DNA from 2 places in the Agromyces marinus genome. Region 2 is predicted to be linked to the other one. Evidence: predicted binding sites of a transcription regulator. Region 2 holds the regulator's gene; the other holds the start of a gene.
What was found. The regulator HspR, encoded in region 2, represses chaperone genes until heat shock. The targets are predictions, from matches to a motif close to AAGTTGAGTCNNNNNGACTCAACTT.
Positions count from the first base shown of each region.

Region 1 (5,279 bases), 840 kb from region 2:
TTCACGCCGAGCTTCAGGCGCAGGCGCGCGCCGGCCTGGTCGATGAGGTCGATGGCCTTGTCGGGCAGCACGCGGTCGGTGAGGTACCGCGCGGAGAGCTCGACGGCTGCGCGCAGCGCCTCGTCGGTATAGGTGACGCCGTGGTGCTCCTCGTACGCGGGGCGCAGGCCCTGCATGATGAGCACGGCGTCCTCGATCGAGGGCTCGCCGACCTTCACCGGCTGGAACCGGCGCTCGAGCGCGGGGTCCTTCTCGATGGTGCGGTACTCCTTGAGCGTGGTCGCGCCCACGACGTGCAGCTCGCCGCGGGCGAGGCGGGGCTTCAGGATGTTCCCCGCGTCCATGCCCTCACCGGCGCCGCCGGCGCCGACGACCGAGTGCACCTCGTCGACGAAGACGATCAGCTCGCCCTTGTGCTCGGCGATCTCCTCCATCGTCTTGGTGAGGCGCTCCTCGAAGTCGCCGCGGTAGCGGGTGCCTGCGAGCATGGCGGGCAGGTCGAGCGCGACGACGCGCTTGCCGAGCAGCGCCTCGGGCACGTTCTCCTCGACGATCGCGCGGGCCAGGCCCTCGACGATCGCGGTCTTGCCGACGCCGGCCTCGCCGATCAGCACGGGGTTGTTCTTCGTGCGGCGGCTGAGGATCTCGATGGTCTGCTCGATCTCGTCGGTGCGTCCGATCACGGGGTCGAGCTCGCCGTTCGCTGCGCGCTCGGTGAGGTCGAGGCCGAACTTGTCGAGCATGGGCGTGGCGGACTCCTCCGTGGGTCGAGTAGGCGCGCCAGCGCCGTATCGTGACCCCTCATCCGAGTCGACATCGGATGCCACGTGCTCGCCCAGGCCGGCCGCGAGCGCGTCCGCGGTGACGCCGGCGCGCGCGAGCACCTGCCCGGCGGGGGCGTCCTGCCCGAGCACGAGCGCGAAGAAGAGGTGCTCGGGGTCGATGTACGTCGACCCGCTCGAGCGCGCGACCTGGTACGCGTGGAACAGCGCGCGGCTGGCCGACGGGGTGATGGTCGCCGCGTTCGCCCGCTCGCTGGTCGAGTAGGACGCGTCAGCGCCCGTATCGAGACCCGCGGGCAGCCGCGCCTCGGTCGCCGTGATGATGCGCTCGGGCGACGCGCTCACGCGCGTGATCGCCTGCGCGACGGACTCGTCCTCGACGATGACGCGCAGGATGTGCAGGGCGTCGAGCTCGGTCTGCCCGCGCTCGAGCGCGAAGCGTCCGGCACGCTGCAGGATGCTCTGGGTGCGCGAGGTCAGGAACCGGCTGAGGTCGATCGACCGCGCCTGCCTGGCCTGCTCACCCGCGAGGTAGCGGGCGAGGAACTCGTCGAACGAGCTCGCGCCGGCCTCGTTGAAGTCGTCTGGCACCTGGGTCCTCCTGGGGGAACTTGAGTTGGGTACGCTCAACTTCAACGCGCGAGCGCTTCCACTATTCCTCAACAGCCGATCGGCGTGAATCCGCCACGAACAGATCGACTCCGTACCCCTCTTCGTCCTTGGCTGGCCCTATCGTTGATCTGTCTAGGACGACTCCGGAGGTGAGCACATGTCTGAACCGACCGAGTTCGAGGTCGACGACGCGATCGTCCTCCTGTTGGGCAGTGACCCTGGTCCGGCCGAACGGCGGGGCGAGATCCGTGGGATCACGCGGCTCGAAAAGTTGGTCTTCTTGCTTGAGCATGAAACCGAAGCCCAGCGATCCATGACTGAGTCCGCGGACTTCGAGGCATACAACTTCGGACCATTCTCCCAAAAGGTCTACCAAGCTGTCGACGTCCTGCGCTCGGGAGGATTGATCAAAGACACCGCCGAGTCGAGCGCCTCAAACGAGGATCAGTATGAAGTCTCCATGGCCGTCGGGAACGACGCGGCCCCCGTCCCGTACTCCACACGGGACTTCGCCCTCACGCCACTCGGTCGGGAGTACTACGACGCCCTCGTGCGCGACCTGCCCGCCGGCACCGTCCGCGCGGCGGAGTCGTTGCGCAAACGATTCGCCGGCTGGCCACTCCGGCGGTTGATTCGCTACGTTTACCAGCAGCACGACGAATACACGACAAAGTCCGTGATCCGCGACGACATTCTTGGAAGGCCGTAACTTGGGGCAGGGGGCGATTCTTGCGGTCGGAATACCTTGCGCGCTTGCAAGCTTTGCAATCATCTGGTTCGTCGTCGTCCATGCACCTGGCCTGGCCAACAAGCTTGGGGAGCGCGCCGCAGAGGTCTCAGCTCGACTGCAGCTCGCAGCCACCGACCAGCTGAAGAAGCTTCGAGGCGTGCTGAACGAAATTCTTCGCGACTACGACAACGGCACCGACCGCTACCTGACTCGCGTCGATCCGGGGGAGGCGATGGAGGCGACTCGGGTCTATCAGCAGTTGCTTTCGCTCGACGACGCTGCACACAGGGCGGCATCGCGCGTGGGGCGGCGGGTACGCCTGGCCTTCTGGTTCGCACTCGCTTTTGCCATCGCGATGGTCGCTGCATGCATCCTCGCGATGCTTAAGGACTTCTTCGGGCTTACTCCCGCACACATCTTCTTGTACATATCGGCCGGAGTTTTCCTAGCTGGCGCGATCCTCTTCCTCCTCGTCCTGGCACCGTACAGGGCCGTTCAGAAGGCCGAACTCCAAGCGACTCAAGCGGAAGAACGAACCCCATCGCTGTCTATAGCCGCTGAAGCCCTCGAATTGGATGGCGATTGATGGTCGTCATGCCATGGCTCTCGGAGCCCCGCATTCAGAATCACGAAGAAGCTCTTCTCCTTCCACCTCTTCTGGACCTTCTTCGCGCCACCGGCCGCGTGCGAGAGAGCACGCTCGTTGTCTCCGAGTTTCCGTGGAATGGACGACGGGTTGACCTTGCGACGCTGTCGGTCACTCGTACGACATCGGCCTATGAATTGAAGCTAGCATCGTTCCAACGTGCGCTTGAGCAGGCTATGTATAACCGGCTCTCCTTCGATCGCAGCTGGATCGTCACGAGAGGCCTACCCAAGCAGACGGGGCTACTTCAGGCAGCCGAGAACGGCATCGGAGTCATGACTTTGGACGGAGCAAGCATGCGAATCCTCGTGCTCGCCAGACCCCAGCAACGCAGTCGCACGGTCCGCGCGAGGCTCGTCGCCAAGTTGCAGGCAGAGAGGTCGAAGAGTGTTTGACGACTTCTCGCATTTTCTTGCGTACGGGTCCACAGACCAAGAAACACTTCGCGAGCTGACTAGTGAGTACGACGGCCTAATCGTACCTGGGACGATCGCGGCCTACCAGGCGGAGGGAACAAAGGGATTTGTACTCTCGCTCTCGGCGGCCGTCGATAGGCCATACGCCATTGACCCTCGCACTCCCCTATTTCAGTATCACAACGGCGCCCCCAAGCGTTCGCACGTGGCGCTGGCCGAGATTCTGCACATATCCGATGAGCTCAGGCAGCACGGAGTCGTTCGTCCCGAAGCGTGGACCGAGGATTTCGCCCGCACAGTTGCTGAGGCTTGGTTGCGCTTCAACACCGCGTACACGAGTCTGGCCCCGAAGCAATTCGAGAAGTACGCCCGACGACTTGGTCGGTCATTACCCCAGGCGGACGCGAAGCTTCCGCGGTGGGTTTTGGCACCGTATCTCATGGCAACACCGGGCGAGACGTGGATCGACGACGCCAATGACCTGCTGTGGAGATGCACTGTCGCTGCCGCCGGCGAGAACCGCCCGAAGCTCAGGCGCGTCTTCGCGGCTCAGGACCCAAGACATCTCGCTACATCGATCGGATCCTCCGATGAGGAAGAGGTGGTGATCTGGATCGACAACCTCGAAGAGGTCGATCCTGCTAACGCAACGCGCCTTGCGGAATATGCGTCGTCCGTCGCCACCATTTCTCGGCGCGGAAAGCGGGCTTTCGCTCTCTACGGTGGCTACTTTTCCGTGTTGTTGCGCGCCGTGGGCCTCCAAGGGGTGTCCCACGGTATCGGATTCTCTGAGCATCGCAACCACATAGAGCTGCGAACTTCTGGCGGCGCCCCCGCTCGATACTATGTCGAGCGGATTCATCGGTATCTGCCGGTCGATCTGGCATCTGAACTCTGGCGTCAGGACCCGAATCTTGTCGATGCGGCCTACGACAACTACATCTCGAAGGACCCAGGCGAGTACACGTATCACGACTTGATGAAGCATTCAGTTTTTGCCCGCGCTGACGAGATCCGTCGAGTTGAGGGCGCTAGCGTCCGCGAACTCCGAGCGCGCTTGGCCGATGAACACGCTTCTTATCTTCGCGACTTGAATCGCGTTCGTCTAACCCCGGGACTTCAACGACGGCTCGACGCCAGCCTCGTCCATCTCCCGGTGTGGGCCCACGCACTCGTTTCCGTGGAGTAGCCCACGTCACACGGCGGGACCTATTCCGTGACTAAGCCGCGGTCGGACTCAAATCCCCGTGTTATAGCATTGAATCAGGCTCTAGTTCATGTACGCGGGCCGCCGTCATGCATCGTTCTCGGCGCTTCACACGTCTACGCCACGGGTTGGATGACTGCGCACCGCCAGGCGCCAGGGCGCCGAACACCTCACCGAACCCAGGTCGCCGTAGGGCGTCCACCGCCAGTTCGAGCGCCGGGCAGTGCCTCCAGGACTCGTCTTACCCCGTCGGGGTACGGAAAGCAGGCTCTGTGTTGGAACTCGCTCTCGGTGCTGGCGGCCCGTGCGGTTCGCCGTGCGTACGTAATCCAGACGTGATCCAGAACTCCCGCGGCATCCGGAATCGGGCCTGATCGCGGCGTCAGAGCGCCCCGGTCGCCGCCACTTCCCGCACCCGCGGCCCGCCGTCGAACACGAGCAGCCGGTCGGCGAGCTTGTCGACGAAGAAGCGGTCGTGCGAGACCACGATCACCGCGCCAGGGAAGTGGGTGAGCGCCCGCTCCATCACCTGGGTCGAGGTGATGTCGAGGTGGTTGGTGGGCTCGTCGAGCACGATCACCGCCGCGCCGGAGAGCAGGCACTGGGCGATCGCGACGCGGGCGCGCTGGCCGCCGGAGAGGGTGCCGATCTTCTGCTGCAGGTCGGCCTCCGAGAATTGCAGCATCGACAGGAACCGGTTCACGCTCTTCTTCGTCGCCGTGAACGCCAGCGAATCCGGGTACGCGTTCACCGCGTGCCCGACGGTGTCGTCGAGATCCAGTTCGGCGTAGACCCGGTTGTACGAGACGAACCTGACGCCCCTCGCCCAACGGACGGTCCCGGCATCCGCTTCGGTCTCACCGATCAGCACGTCGAGTAGCGTCGA
Region 1 is NZ_CP087879.1:672,034-677,312, reverse strand. Features, by position in the region: gene DSM26151_RS03245 (ATP-dependent Clp protease ATP-binding subunit) at 1-1,373, opposite strand, end outside; gene DSM26151_RS03240 (hypothetical protein) at 1,552-2,103, shown strand; gene DSM26151_RS03235 (hypothetical protein) at 2,105-2,710, shown strand; gene DSM26151_RS03230 (hypothetical protein) at 3,392-4,375, shown strand; gene DSM26151_RS03225 (ATP-binding cassette domain-containing protein) at 4,776-5,279, opposite strand, start outside.
Region 1: the regulator HspR is predicted to act here: its motif matches at 1,391-1,415, upstream of DSM26151_RS03245 (ATP-dependent Clp protease ATP-binding subunit).

Region 2 (5,279 bases):
ACCTGGCGCACCCCCAACCGGCTCGGCTCGAGCGGCCTCGACCCGCTCGGGCTCGACGAGGTCGCAGACGCCGTGACCCACGCGCTGCCCGACGTGCTCGGCACCGACCGCGCCCGCTTCGCGGGCCGACGCGTGACCGTCGTCGGCGCAGGCCACTCCGCGGCGAACACCCTGCTCGCGCTCGCCGCGCTCGCACGCGAGGAGCCCGGGACCCGCATCACGTGGGCGATCCGCAACGCCTCGGCGGTGCGTGTCACCACATCCGAGGACGACGGCCTCGCCGCGCGCGCCTCGATCGGGCGCCGCGTCGACGACCTCGTCGCGGCGGGGCGCGTCGAGGTGCTCGACCGCTTCGAGATCGTGCGCCTCGGCCGTGCCGCCGACGGCGGCGGCGGCGACGGCGGCGGCGTGCGGATCGTCGGCTCGCGCGGCGGCGAGCTCGTCGAGCACGACGCCGACGTGATCGTGAACGCCACGGGGTTCCGACCCGACCTCGACATGCTCCGCGAGGTGCGCCTCGAACTCGACGACGTCGTCGAGGCGCCGAAGCGCCTCGCCCCGCTCATCGACCCGAACGTGCACTCATGCGGCACGGTCGAACCGCACGGCTTCGCCGAACTCCGGCAGCCCGAGGACGGCTTCTTCCTCGTCGGCATGAAGAGCTACGGCCGCGCCCCGACCTTCCTGCTCGCGACCGGGTACGAGCAGGTCCGATCGATCGCCGCGTGGCTCGCGGACGACGCCGCAGGCGCGGCGAAGGTCGAACTCGTGCTGCCCGCGACGGGCGTGTGCTCGACGAGCCTCGACGGGTCGGCCGGCTGCTGCTGACGGTCGCGGGCGCCCGGGCCGCCGGGCGAACCATCCGTTCGATCGCGCCTCAGGGGGCCGGGGGCGGCTCGGCGTCGGGCTCGGACGCCCGCCCGGCATCCGCCGTCGCCGGCGAGGCCTCCGGGCCCGACCCCGACACGATCCGGAACTCCGGCGCCCGCGACACGAGCAGCCACGCCGGGAGGATGATCACGCACAGCCACGGCAGGAGCGCCAGGTCGCCGGCGACCGCCGCCGCGACGAACAGGGCGAGCCATCCGTCCTTCGCCATCACCAGGAGGATCCCGATGAGCGCGCTCGCGACGCACAGCGCGATCGGCAGCGACGGGATCAGCGCGTGCGCGAGCAGGCCGAGCGCCGCACCCGCGAACGCCGCCGGGAAGATGCGACCACCGCGGAACGCGGCGCTCGCAGCCACCACCAGCGCGACGAGCTTGATGAGCACGATCACGACGAGCTGCCCGGGGTCGTAGGCGTCGGGGTCCTCGAACAGCTCCCCCATCTGGTCGAGCCCCTTGAACAACGTGATCGGGCCGCCGATGAGCCCCAGCAGCCCGAGCACCAGCCCGCCCGCCGTCGCGATGAGCAACGGCTGCCGGAGCGAGTGGAACGCCCGGTGCACGAACGGGAACGCGAACGCCCCGATGAGTCCGATCGCGACGCCCGCGACGGCGATGACGATGCCGGCCAGGAGCAGCAGGGGCGTCGTGGGTGCCGTGGGCAGCGTGAACTGCAGCGGCGGCGCGCCCAGCACGTGCATCGTCCCGGCCGCGGCGCCCGCCGAGGCCAGCGGCAGGAACAGCTTGTCCCACAGCGCGCCCCCGCCGCGGATCGCGGCGAGCGTCCCCGTGAAGAGCAGGGCCGCGGCGACGGGCGAACCGAACAGGGCGCCGATCGTGCCCGCAGCGGCCATCAGCATGCCGAGGTTCGCGCCCACGCGCGGCATCAGCCGGCCGAACAGCGCGACCGTGAGCGCGACGTTGATCGCGATGATCGGGTTCTCCGGGCCGAGGCTGACCCCGCCCGCGAGCGCGAGACCCGTGACGATGACGAGCCCGGGCAGCGTGCGGAGCTTCAGCGGCTCGGCGACGAGTTCCGTCGTGGCCGAGTCGGGGCCGCCGTGGCCCGGCAGGAACTGGAGCCCCAGCCCCACCGCGAACCCGGTCGCGGTGAGCACGACGACGATCCACCAGCCGTTCGGATCGACGCCCAGTGCGCCGGGCAACGTCGTCCACAGCACCCCCTGGAGCGCGCCCGCCGCGAGGTCGAGCGCGCGGAGGACCAGCGCGCAGAGCACGCCGACGACGAGCGCGGGCACGAGGAGGACGAGCAGTTGGGCCGGCGTGGGCGCCGGCATGGGCATGTCGGCCGAGTCATCCGTCATCGTCGCCCCCGATCGCGATCGCGCATCGCCGGACCGCCGGAGCAGGTCCGGACCGCTGGGCACAGCCTCGCACACCGCGGGTCCCGACGCAGGAGGGAGCACGTGACATCCTGCGCGCCGAGTCGCCCCCCGGACCCGCTCCGGTCTCAGTCGCGCTCGAGCGGGCGCCACACGACGACCGCGTTCTCGCGCCGAACGCGCGTTCCCGTGCGCAGCGAGACGACCTCGCCCGCGGAGCCCGCAGCGAAGACGCGGCGCCCCGGTCGGTTCAGCATCTCATCGGCGAGCGCGCGCTCGAGTTCGCGCACCCGACCGCGCAGCTCGCTGACCTCGTTCTCGAGGCCGAGCACCCGCCGGATGCCCTCGAGGCTCACGCCCTCGCTCGAGAGCTGCTGGATCTCGCGCAGCTGGGCGACATCCCGCATCGAATAGCGACGCGACTTGCCCGCCGTGCGCTTCGGCGAGACCAGGCCCATGCGGTCGTACTGGCGGAGCGTCTGGGGGTGCATGCCCGCCAGCTCGGCCGCGATCGAGATGACGAACAGCGGGCTCTCGCCGTCGACCTGCATCAGGAACTCCGGGCCTTGGCGAGCAGGTCCTCTCGGGGGTCCTCGTCGGGAAGCTGCGACTGGAACTCGCGCAGTTTCTCCTCGGCATCCTTCGTCAGATGGGCGGGAACCGCGACCTGGACCACGGCGAGCAGGTCGCCCGTGCCCTTGGCGGTCTCGACACCTCGGCCCTTGACGCGCAGGACGCGGCCGCTCGGGGTTCCGGGCGCCACCCTGAGCTTCACGGGGTCGCCGCCGAGCGTGGGCACCTGGATGGTCGCGCCGAGCGCGGCCTCGGCGAACGTCACGGGCACGTTCACGCGCAGGTTCAACCCGTCGCGCTCGAACACCGGGTGCCTGCGGACCTTCACCGTGAGCACGATGTCGCCATGCTCGCCCCCGTCGGGCGACGGGTGGCCCTTGCCGCGCAGGCGGATCTTCTGCCCGTCGGAGACGCCCGCGGGAACGTTCACGGTGATCTCGCGGCCCTCCGCGGTCTGCAGCGTGATCCGGTCGCCGCGTGTGGCCGTGATGAAGTCGAGCGTGGTCGACGCGGTGACGTCGCGGCCCTTCGTCGGCCCGCCGAACCCGCGGTAGCCGCCGGTGGGCTGGCCGAACCGGCCCCCGCCGAAGAGCCCGCCGAGCAGGTCGTCGTACTCGCCGCCGGGGCCGCCCGGCCCGCCGGCCCCCGGACGGAACGTGTACCGGGCGCCGCCGCCCTGCTGGCCGAACATGCCGCCGAAGACGTCCTCGAAGCCGCCGGCGCCGGCGCCGCCGGGTGCGGTGAATCGCGCGCCGCCGCCCATCGCGCGCACGGCGTCGTACTCCTTGCGCTGCTCGGCATCCGAGAGCACCGAGTTCGCCTCGCTGATCTCCTTGAACTTCGCCTCGGCCGCCGCATCCCCCGGGTTCTGGTCGGGGTGGTACTTGCGGGCGAGCTTGCGGTACGCCTTCTTGACGTCGGCGTCGCTCGCATCCTTCGAGACGCCGAGGATGGCGTAGAAGTCCTTGTCGAACCAATCCTGGCTGGCCATCGGCGCCTCCTTCCTGCTGAATCTACTGGGAACCGGGGCGGGCCGGACCGCGACGCCCGCCGAGCATGGCGGATGCCGCGGACCGGCCCGTGCGGGTCACGCCGGCGTCTTGACGACGACCTTCGCGACCCGGAGGAGCGTGTCGCCCAGCAGGTAGCCCGTCTCGACGACGTCGGCGACCGTGTCGACCTCGACCTCGTCGGAGTGCTGCTGGAAGATCGCCTCGTGGCGCTGCGGATCGAACGCCTCGCCCACCTCGCCGAACTTCGCGAGGCCCAGCCGCTCGACCGACGCGCGGAGCTTGGCCGCGATCGTGGCGAACGCCCCCTCGCTCTCGAGGTCGCCGTGCTTCTCGGCGCGGTCGAGGTCGTCGAGCACGGGCAGCAGCACCGCGACCGCCGCGCCCATCGCGCGCTCGCGCTCGAGTTCGCGGTTCGCCTCGGTGCGCTTGCGATAGTTGGCGTACTCGGCCGTGACGCGCTTGAGGTCGGCGAGGTGCTCGGCCGACGGGTCGTCGACCTCGGCCTGCGCGGCGCTCAGGATGTCCTCGACGGTCAACTCGTCCTCGCCCTCGGCGGGCGCGTCGGCATCGGGCTCACCAGCCGCGTCTGCATCGGGCGAAGCGGATGCCGCGGCAGCCGTCGCACCGGCCTCGGGGGCGGACTCGGCGTCCGCCCCGTCGGCCTTCGGCTTGCGAACCTCGCCCGTCTCCGGGTCGATCCGCCGTTTGTCGCGGATGATCGACTCGTCCTGGTTCTGGTTCTCGTCCGTCATGCCTGCTTCTTCTCATCCTCGTCGTCGATGACCTCGGCGTCGACGACGTCCTCGTCGGAGGAGTCAGCGCCCTCGGCGCCGGTCGCCGTCGCGTCCTCGCCGGGGTTGGCGCCGGCCGCGGCATCCGCCTGCTGGCCCTGCGCGTAGATCGCCTCGCCGAGCTTGCCCTGCGACTGCGAGAGCTTCTCGAACGCCGACTTCACGGCGTCGTCGTCCTCGCCCGCGAGCGCGGTCTTCAGCGCATCGACATCGCCCTGCACCTCGGACTTGACGTCGGCCGGGAGCTTGTCGTCGTTGTCCTTGATGAGCTTGTCGACCGAGTAGGCGAGCTGCTCGGCCTGGTTGCGGACCTCGGCGGACTCGCGGCGCTGCTTGTCTTCGGCCGCGTGCTCCTCGGCGTCGCGGACCATCCGCTCGATGTCCTCCTTCGGCAGCGACGAGCCGCCGGTGATGGTCATCGACTGCTCCTTGCCGGTGCCCTTGTCCTTCGCAGACACGTGCACGATGCCGTTCGCGTCGATGTCGAAGGTGACCTCGATCTGCGGGATGCCGCGGGGCGCCGGCGCGATGCCGGTCAGCTCGAACGTGCCGAGCGGCTTGTTGTCGCGCGTGAACTCGCGCTCGCCCTGGAAGACCTGGATCGCGACCGACGGCTGGTTGTCGTCGGCGGTCGTGAAGGTCTCGCTGCGCTTGGTCGGGATGGCCGTGTTG
Region 2 is NZ_CP087879.1:3,035,310-3,040,588, forward strand. Features, by position in the region: gene DSM26151_RS14350 (FAD-dependent oxidoreductase) at 1-828, shown strand, start outside; gene DSM26151_RS14355 (ion channel protein) at 878-2,212, opposite strand; gene DSM26151_RS14360 (heat shock protein transcriptional repressor HspR) at 2,359-2,781, opposite strand; gene DSM26151_RS14365 (DnaJ C-terminal domain-containing protein) at 2,781-3,794, opposite strand; gene DSM26151_RS14370 (nucleotide exchange factor GrpE) at 3,891-4,568, opposite strand; gene dnaK (molecular chaperone DnaK) at 4,565-5,279, opposite strand, start outside.